Regions from separate parts of the Mesobacillus sp. QJM3NY_10 genome, predicted to be linked through region 1. Evidence: riboswitches for the same ligand, from Rfam matches in the RefSeq annotation. Region 1 holds a riboswitch; the other holds the start of a gene.
What was found. A riboswitch is a leader RNA that binds a small molecule or an ion and turns the genes downstream of it on or off. The one in region 1 is predicted to bind cyclic di-GMP.
Positions count from the first base shown of each region.

Region 2: it holds a riboswitch for cyclic di-GMP, as region 1 does, so the genes downstream of both, AC0VX7_RS04595 (anti-repressor SinI family protein) here and AC0VX7_RS21595 (OmpL47-type beta-barrel domain-containing protein) in region 1, are expected to answer to the same signal.

Region 1 covers NZ_CM149675.1:4,279,504-4,284,686, reverse strand. The annotation lists gene fliW (flagellar assembly protein FliW) at 1-234, shown strand, start outside; gene csrA (carbon storage regulator CsrA) at 249-467, shown strand; gene AC0VX7_RS21600 (flagellin N-terminal helical domain-containing protein) at 614-1,783, shown strand; cyclic di-GMP riboswitch class I at 1,877-1,964, shown strand; gene AC0VX7_RS21595 (OmpL47-type beta-barrel domain-containing protein) at 2,021-5,183, shown strand, end outside.
Region 2 covers NZ_CM149675.1:907,836-913,018, reverse strand. The annotation lists gene map (type I methionyl aminopeptidase) at 1-419, opposite strand, end outside; gene AC0VX7_RS04615 (type 1 glutamine amidotransferase domain-containing protein) at 819-1,334, opposite strand; gene AC0VX7_RS04610 (late competence development ComFB family protein) at 1,536-1,811, shown strand; gene treR (trehalose operon repressor) at 1,924-2,652, opposite strand; gene AC0VX7_RS04600 (helix-turn-helix domain-containing protein) at 2,950-3,270, shown strand; gene AC0VX7_RS04595 (anti-repressor SinI family protein) at 3,442-3,567, opposite strand; cyclic di-GMP riboswitch class I at 3,597-3,682, opposite strand; gene AC0VX7_RS04590 (hypothetical protein) at 3,924-4,118, opposite strand; gene AC0VX7_RS04585 (helix-turn-helix domain-containing protein) at 4,340-4,678, shown strand; gene AC0VX7_RS04580 (pseudouridine-5'-phosphate glycosidase) at 4,784-5,183, opposite strand, start outside.

The DNA of each region.
Region 1 (5,183 bases):
AAGGATTATGATTTCATGCTGGAGGATTCTGTCCAAAAAGGACTTGGACTGGTTACAGCCGAAGATGTTTCTGTTTACGTCATCCTTACAGTAGAGGAGCCCTTTAATAAAACAACTGCCAACCTGCAGGCCCCGTTGATCATTAACAGAGAAAATAACAAAGGGAAACAGGTTATTTTGAATGACTCAAAATATCATACAAAACATCGAATTTTTCCTGAAAATGTTAAGTGAAAAGGGGTGATATCATGCTTGTACTGACTCGAAAAGATGGGGAATCAATTAAAATCGGTGATGATATTGAGATTACCATTATTTCTGCGAAAAACGATAAAGTTAAAATCGGAATAAAGGCCCCAGAGAATATTGATATTTTCAGAAAAGAAGTCCTTGACCAAATCGAGGTAGAAAATGAGAAAGCAACTAAGGATATTGGCAGCATGATTAATTTTTTGAAAAAAGACTAAAAAATATTATATTTTTTCATAAAAACTATTAAAAGAGTTTTTTTACAGACGATAAATTAAGTGTAAGAAGAATGGTGCGGCCGACCTATTCTTTCAAACTAATGTTCACATGGATGTGGACTCTAATTTCAAGGAGGAAATTCAAAATGAGAATTAATCACAATATCGCTGCTTTGAACACTTACCGTCAATTCTCTGGTGCTGCTAATGCACAGAGCAAATCAATGGAAAAATTATCTTCAGGTCTTCGTATCAACCGTGCTGGTGATGATGCAGCAGGTCTAGCAATCTCTGAAAAAATGCGCGGCCAAATTCGTGGTCTTGAAATGGGAGCAAAGAATGCTCAAGACGGCATTTCTCTAATCCAGACTGCTGAAGGCGCACTAAACGAAACTCACTCTATCCTTCAGCGTATGCGTGAACTAGCTGTTCAATCTTCTAACGATTCAAACACAGATGCTGACCGTACTGAGCTTCAAAAAGAAATGGATCAGCTAATCGAAGAAGTCGACCGTATCGGTAACAATACTGAGTTTAACACGAAGAAGCTTATCGACGGTTCCAAGAGCGGTGTTACAGAACAGCTTGGAAATGTAAATTTTGACAACCAAGGTGAAACTGCATTATTCACAGCTGTTAAAGCTACTACTGCTGCAGTAGCTGGAACTCCAGGTACAGAAGCAGATGAAACAATCAATGTTAAGATCACTGATTACGATGCTGCGGCTGACACTTATTCTTTAGAGTGGACTGCACAAGATGGACAGACAAACACTATTACTGGTGTTGCAGCTGCTGGTGGAGACCAGACTATCGCAACTTCTGGTGGTTCATATGTAGTAACTCTAGGAGCAGTAGGCGTTGAAGATATCGGTAAGGAATCTACTTTTACATCCCGTGCATCTGTTGAAGAATACAAGAACAACACTTTGAGCTTCCAAATCGGAGCTAACTCTTCACAAACTATGAACGTTGATATCAACGACATGAGAGCTTCTGCCCTTCACGTTGACAACATTGATGTTTCTTCAGCAGCAACTGCTGAATCTTCTATCTCTGCAATCAACAAAGCGATCGAAGATGTATCTGCTCAGCGTTCTAAGCTTGGTGCATTCCAAAACCGCTTAGAGCACACAATCAATAACCTTGGAACATCTCAAGAAAACCTGACAGCTGCTGAGTCTCGTATCCGTGACGTTGACATGGCTAAGGAAATGATGGAACAGACTAAGAACTCTATCCTTTCTCAAGCTGCACAAGCAATGCTTGCTCAAGCAAACCAGCAGCCACAAGGCGTACTTCAGCTTCTTCGTTAATCAGCATGACATAAAGAGAGATCTTATTTATAAGGTCTCTCTCTTTACTATCTCTATATAGGACTTTCGATGCCGTATTAAATAACTATTGAATTGTGAAAAAGGCAAATCATAGGAAACTATGAGACGCAAAGCCATGGGCCTGAACCAATGAAAAATTGGATGGCAGCCGGATACCACTTGAATTTTCAACTTGAATTTTCGGATGGCCTTTTTCATTAGAAAAAGGAGAAAAATATGATAAAAAAACTATCAGTGGTCATGATATTTATTATGACTTTTAATCTACTTTCCCCCTTAGCTAATATATTTGCATATGATATATTGACTCCAACAAACCTAAGGGAAAACCAGGCATATCCAGGAAACATCATCCTTGCATGGGATAAGGTAACTGGTGCGAGCGGTTATAAGATCTATGAAGTAAGCAACGGCCAGCAGACCTTCGTGAAACAGGTAAGTTATACGGATACAGAAACGACTGTTTTTAATGTGCCAGAAGGTAAATTTACCTATGCGGTGACAGCATTCAGGCAGACCCAGGAAACGTCACTGTCAAATACGGTTACTGTAGAAGTCATTTATCCTGAAATGCAGAAGCCTTTAAATCAAAAATACTCTATTACCAATGGTAACGACTATGTATTAACTTGGGACAAGGCAGTTTATGCAACAGACTATAATATTTATCGTGTAAGTGAAGGGAATAGAGAACTAGTTGGGACAACCAAGAACCTGACTTACACACTAGTGAACCACCCTGAAGGTAGTTACACCTATGAGATCACTTCCTATGTTGCAAGGTTCGGGGAATCTGTCGAGGGAACAAGACTGGATTTCAATGTTGTACACCCTAAGATGCAGTCGCCTATTGTCAATTATTCAGTACAAAACGGAAACGACCTGGTGTTTTCCTGGGTAAAAGTTCCTTATGCAACGAACTATAAAGTCTATGAAGTTATCAATGGACAGCGTGAGTTGCTAGCAACTACTAAACTTGCCACCCAATTAATTTCAAATGTGTCACAAGGCAGACATGTATATGAAGTTACAGCCCAAAGCGACCGTTTTGGTGAATCAGAAGTTCCATTCCGTATAGAACTAAATATGGTTCATCCAGAAATGAAGTCCCCAGCAAACTTCACCTACTCTTTTACAAATGTAAATGACATTAATTTGAGGTGGTCGCAAGCAGAGTTTGCGAACTCATATAAGCTTTACCAGATTATTGACGGCGAGAAAAAATTAATTCTGTCAACCTCTGCCTTGAATACGACATACAGAAACATGCCAGAGGGCCATTATATCTATGAATTGTCAACTGTATCTGACCGGTTTGGAGAATCCGCTTCAGTGTCCAGAATAGAGTTTGATCTTGTGCACCCGCTGATGAAAGCACCGGAGAATCTGAATCTAACTGTGCAGAACGGCAGTGATTTTGTGCTTCGGTGGGACGCAGTTGAGCATGCAACTGCATACAAGATTTATCAAATTAAGGACGGAGAACGGAAGCTCGTAAGCACTAAGACTGGCAATGCAGCAACTTTCTATAATATGCCAGAGGGTGAGTATATTTATGAAGTTACATCTTATAGTGACCGATTCGGCGAGTCACAGGATGCAGACAGACTTGAATATATATTGGGTTTTCCAGAGTTAAAAGCGCCAACTCTGACTGGAACAGTTGAAAATCGAAATGTTGTCATTCTCGATTGGACAAAGCAAGAGTATGTTTCCGGTTACAGAGTTTACGAATTAGTTGATGGTGTTAGAAAATTCATAGGAACTACAACAAGCCTGCAGTTTAAATTTAACGCTAACCCAGGCCAGCATGTGTATGAGGTAACATCGTATAATTCCCGTTTTGGCGAATCAGGATATTCAAACCAGGTTTCTCTTTACATTGAGCCTGAATTGACTGCGCCAGTTGTGAACAATCCGGCACAAACAAAGGATAATGTAACAATCAGCTGGGATCCTGTTTCAAATGGTGATTCCTACAATCTCTATGAAATCGTAAATGGGGAGCCCGTATTTATAGGCAATACCTCGGACAACACTGTTACGATAAACAACCCTCAACCAGGAGAACATGAATATTGGATCGTCCCAGTATCAGAATCAGGCACCGAAGGAGATGCATACACTTCGGTTAAGGTTGTCGTTGAGGAGACAGATACTACTGCACCTGTTACAGTTTCTAATTTTGCAGAGACATGTTCGAGAGAAGCAGTTACCCTGACACTGACTGCTGCTGACGCTGATTCTGGAGTGGATAAAACCTATTATTCAATCAATGGATCTGATTATATTGAGGGGTCAATCATTGTCTTGACTGAAGAAGGGAACCATCTTGTTTCTTTTTACAGTACAGATAAAGCCGGAAATATTGAAGAAGCAGTCACCCAGGAAGTTCATATCGATAAAACAGCTCCTGAAACAGTGTCAAACTCAACTGGTAAATGGACAAATAAAGAAACGGTTATAAACCTAACTTCCAGTGACGATCTTTGCGGAGTTGAAAAAACCTTCTATTCCATTAATGGATCAGATTTTATAGAGGGAGAAAGTGTTTCTCTATCAGCAGAAGGAATCCATGAGATCTCTTTCTACAGCATTGATAAAGCTGGGAATGAAGAGGAAATTAAAACGGCATTAGTAAAGTTGGATACTACTGCTCCAGAAACTGAGGCAGCAGTTAATGAGGCTGATTTTACAGTAGAGTTAAACGCTGATGACAATCTTAGCGGTGTTGGCAAAACCTTTTACTCTGTCAATGGAAGCAGCTATTTCGAGGGCAATGACTTCCAGCTGAAAAACGAAGGTTTACATTTAATCCGTTACTATAGTGTAGATAATGCCGGGAACATTGAAGAAGCAAAAATCAAAACTGTTCTGGTTGACAAAACTGCACCTGTAACAATATCTGATATTACGGATAGCTGGTATCAGGACCAAGTAACTGTTACCTTAAGTGCAACGGATAATTTGTCTGGTGTTTCAAAGACTTATTACTCTGTTGATGGCTCGACATTTACTGAGGGGACCAGCTTCGAGTTATCTGATCAAGGCGTTTATGAAGTTTCGCACTATAGCGTAGACAATGCAGGAAATGTTGAAGAGGTGAAAACCGGAACTGTCAGGATTGATACGGAAGCACCTAAAACAAAATCCGACATTGAGGATAAATGGCATAAGGGCGAAGTTGAGGTAAGTCTTTCTGTAACTGACAACCTGAGCGGTGTTGAAAATACCTTCTACTCTGTCAATGGATCTGAGTATCAGGAAGGAACATTGTTTGAACTTACTGAAGAAGGAATCCATGAAGTATCTTACTATAGTGTGGATAAGGCTGGAAATAAGGAAGCGGTCATAGCTGAAGAAGTTTCGATTGATAAAA
Region 2 (5,183 bases), 1.4 Mb from region 1:
CCAGGTACGGAGGCAGCTATGCCGCGATACAATGCCTCTTTTGTCACTTCAAGCAGCTTTTGTGATTGTTCGCTCACATTTCCAACTGCGTAGCTCCAAGCCGAATCAGCCAGCGCGCCATTCAGGTTGACGACCATATCTATCGTGACGATATCGCCATCGTTCAGCGCCTCTTTCCGAGGAAAGCCGTGGCACACCTCATCATTGATGCTGGCGCATGTTGCATATTGATAATTACGGTAGCCTTTCTGCTGTGGAGTGGCTCCGTGTTTTTTTAAATAATCCTCGACAAACTGGTCGATTTCCCAGGTGGTTACCCCCGGCTTGATCAGTTTGCGCAACTCTTTATGCACGGAAGCGAGCAGCTTACCCGCTGCCTTCATATTTTCAATCTCACGTGCCGATTTTAATACAATCATTCCGTCATCTCCCCGAATCAATTCAATTCTATATTATCTTATATGAATAAATTCGCAAAATGAACCGGTTGATGGCGCATTTCAACTTCAATCTTGCTATTTTTGAAGAAATTATAGTTGTTTCCAAACACAATCCGCTTAAACAGTGTTTTTTGGTTAGTTTCAATTCCTTTTAGTTGGAGGTTCCACAACTTATTGGCGAAAAAAATATTTTATTGGCGATTTCCTCTAACTTATTGGCGAAAATCAGATTTTATTGGCGAAAACCTGCAACTTATTGGCGATAATCAAAATTTATTGGCGAACTGGAAATTCCACGCGTTTTTTCCCAATTTCCAGACCCAAATAAACACCAATAAAAAACCCTCCTGCCTAAGCAAAAGGGTTCCTCTGCAAATATTATTGCAACACTTTTAGTGCCTCGCGATTGAATGCCGGGATATCTTTCGGTTCCCTGCTGGTCACGAGCTGATTGCAGCAAACGACGACTTCTTTGTCCATGTATTTTGCTCCGGCATATTCCATGTCGACGCGGATGGACTTATAGCCGGTGGCTCCTCTGCCTTCAAGCGTTTTTGCGGTAAGCAGCAACTGCGGTCCATGGCAGATGGCGAAGACAGGTTTCTTCTCGTCCATGAATGCCTTGGCAAATTGGACGAATCGCTCATCCTCACGCAGCTGGTCCGGAGAGAATCCTCCTGGGATGAAGAGTGCATCGAAGTCTTCCGGCTTGACTCTGTCGATGCTTTCATCAATTTTAACCTCAGCTTTTTCCTGCTTTCCAGTAACGGTCTTGCCTTGTTCCTTTTCAATCGTAACCACTTCATGTCCAGCTTCAGTAAAAGCACGTGACGGCTCAAGATATTCCACATCTTCAAATAAATCGGTTATTAAACAGGCAATTTTTTTACCCATATATTCAACATCTCCTTTTTTAAAAATCTCCACTATTAAAATTCCCTGTCTTCCGTTTGTAAAACATCTAATATAAGTTCCATTATCTTGTATAAAAACATGCCAAAAGACCTATCTTATAGCAAAAATAAAAAAAACATTTTATATTTTCGCCATTCAACTATAATTTAATTTAAGACATCAATAGGGAGAGAAGGCACCATGAAATTTAGTTATGTCAATGTAATGGAAGAGGTCGTTTCCACTCTTGTCAATGTGTTGATGATGAGCCCTGATTACCAGACCTTCTGTAATTGCCAGAAGTGCCGGAATGATATCATTGCCATCAGCCTGAACACTCTTCCAAGTCACTACGTCACGACAGAAGATGGCAGGAAGATGGTTTACGAACAACTTAATACCCAGGAAAACAGAACCTGGATCAATAAAAGAATCATCAGTGCCATTCATCTTGTCGGCAAATACCCAAAGCATTAAATCAGAAATAAGTAATCAGATTGTACCAATATCTGATCCCTTATCTAAAAATAAAAGCTGCCAATTGACAGCCGGGTAACCGGGCATCCATCAATGGCAGCTTCTTTTTTTGTTATAAAGACTGTTGGGTATCCATCCGTCTGGCAAAATCAACGAAACGGAACTTGTCGGGGCGGTGCCTTGACTCGGTATATTGGAACAGGGTAGCATCATCAAAATAAATATAGTTTTTCACGATGACGATTGCATTAAACCCATCCATATCAAGGAGTTTTTTGTCCTCGGCACTTGGTTCCTCTACTGTGAATTCCTTTTTTGCAAAGCTGATTTTTTTCTCCAGTTTTCCTTCTATATACTCAAATATTGAGTTTTCACATTTCTCACGTGATAGTCCTGGCACATGCTTTTCTACGAGAAAATCCTTGTCGAGGATCACTCGTTCTTCATCAATATGCCGTACTCTTTTAACCTTCCAAACCTTTTCATCATCCTCAACATTCAATTCCCTGGCAATTTCCCGGCCTGCCAATTCGAGAGTGAATTCTTCCACAGTCGTTTTCGCCTTTCCACCCATATTCTCCGCCAGTTCTTTAAAACTGATCAATCCGGAAATCGGAAACTGATGTCTTTTTAAATCCAGCACAAGTGAACCCTTGCCGCGAATTTTTTGGATAAACCCATTTTGAGCAAGAAGATTCAGCGCTTTACGGATGGTTTCCCTGGACGTTTGGTACATATCCGCAAATTCATTTTCAGATGGCAAAATCGTTTTAGGAGGATAATGTCCTTCCTGGATCTGTTTCGAAATCTCTTCATAGATCAATAAATACTTTTTCTGCATAACATATCACCCGTACCTTGTCTGATTGCTACCATTTTACCTTTTTTATGTTCGTTTGAATACAATAGACAATTGTGTTTGTTTTTTTCATACAAACTTCATAAAATAATGTGCAACTATAAACTACAATAGCCGATATAAAAGCATCGAGTTTTTTCCCAACAGGTTTTTTGATAAAAATAGACCCCAAAAACTTTAATTCTGGTTATAATTGTTCTATAAGTCGTTCTCAATATGGAACTATTTTATCAGATTTGTTATGATATAACTATAAATTGATAAGGTGTGTGGATAACAGTGATCGGTGAACGCGTCAAGAAACTTCGACAAGAAAAAAGGATGTCCTTATCTGAACTGGCAGAGCAAGCTGGCGTGGCAAAATCATATTTGAGCTCTTTGGAGCGAAACCTTCAAACAAATCCTTCAATCCAATTTTTAGAAAAGATAGCAGGAGTATTGAATGTACCGGTAGACCATCTAATCCATGAACAACCTGACAAAGAAAACATGGATTCTGATTGGGTCAATCTTGTAAAAGAAGCAATGGATTCTGGTATCACAAAAGACCAGTTCCGTGAGTTTCTGGAATTCAATAAATGGAGACTCCACAATAAATAAACCTCAATGGACAGCCTGTGCTGTCCATTTTTTATTACGGCTGTTTTCGCATTGATTGTGGCTTTTCATCCTTCGCTGCATATACGAAAAGAGCCTTATTAAAAAATAAAAAGCACCTCTAAAAAGAGCTGCTCGATGGCAATTCCATTTTCTATGTAAAGATCCACTTGCCTATTTGTTGGTCTTCGTTAAAAACTCCCTGATTTCTTCTTTGTTTATCCCCAACTCTAATGCTTCCATTATAAGTTGCATCCATTCTGTATCCAGTTCTTCGAAAACTACCTGTTCTTTAATCAAGTTCTTCCCCCCAAAATACAGTTAGTATTCCAGGCAGTCCGGCCATCATAGTACATCGCACCTTAGATCCGTGACTTTGCGTCCTAGTTTTTCAACAAGTTTGCCTTTTTCTGTATCTTTTTACTCACTTTTTTACTCCCAATGTCATTGTACATTGTTCGATATATTTAACATGTAAATATTTGTCGGCAACAATCTAAGTATTTTTTCTCTTTTCTTCCAAACAATTACAAAAACATAGCATAAAAGTTTTATTATCTGAAAATTTAAACCATTTACTTAAAGATTTTTGTCAGATTATAGCTCTAATTGTTGAACTCTTTTTTAAAAATAACCCCCATAAACTTGAGATGGTCCTATGGATGGCCAGTTTTCTTATACATTTGCTTTTTTAAGTGCGGTAAAATTGCCACTTTCTCAAGACTGATGGCATTAAAAAACGGGTATCTCGTTAAATCCTTTCCGCAAATCGGACAGAGCCACTCTCCAACCTCACTGCTGCTAAACGAAGGACGGTTACAACGATCACAATTTTTTCTGTACACGGCCATCAAGCCCCCTTTTAAAAGAAATTTGTTACTATATTCCATTCGAGTATAGTCCATTTGTATCAATTCTGAAAAAGTCTAAAATATCGCTAATTTTCTTAAAAAAGAACAAAAATCGTTCTTTTTTAAGAAATCCCTCCGTTTATCTCAGTTTCTTGTATTTTTAAAAGAACTGAATTGTTCGTTATAATGAATTCATAGATGAACAAAAAGGAGATTCTCTTATGACGGTTGGAGAGAAAATAAAAAGTTTAAGGCTTAAAAAAAAGTATTCCATTAGTGAACTCTCTGAAAGAGCAAATGTTTCCAAATCCTATCTCAGTTATATCGAAAGAGGGATCCAGGGAAATCCATCGCTTCAGGTATTGTCCCGCCTGGCAGACAACTTGGATACAACTGTTGAGTATTTGATGGGACAGCAAAACATGAAAGCTGCCAGGATGCCTGTTGATGAGGAATGGGTTGGACTCGTTGATGAAGCTATAAAAAACGGGATCAGCAAAGAAGATTTTGCTTATTATCTGGATTTCATGAAGTTCAAGAGCATGAGAAAACAGGATTAGCAGTTAAGTATTTATATAAATTACAATGCAAAACTGCGCTTTAGAACAAGTATTTCCTATAAGAGGCGTTGATTTGACTGTTTGTCTCCAAAAAAAGAACCAGCCTCATAGGCTGATTCTCTGTTTGGCCAGGCTGGCTGCAATCTTTGCCCCCACCCTCGCATTATTTTTCACAAGTGCGATATTCGCAACAAGGCTTTTCCCATCAGTTAATTCTTTCACCTTCCCAAGAAGGAATGGAGTTACCTGTTTGCCGCCGATTTGTTTTTCTCTGGCTTCACCCAGGGCTTTTTCAATTACATTGGCGATAAAACTTTCCTCTAAGGCGTCTTCTTCCGGAATTGGATTAGCCACGACGACTCCTCCATCAAGTCCCAGTTCCCATTTGGTTTTGATCATCTCTGCTACAGCTTCTGGTGTATTAAGCCGGAAGTTAACATTGTATGGACTTGTACGCGTATAAAAGGCTGGCAGCGATTCAGTCCCAAAACCTACAACAGGAACC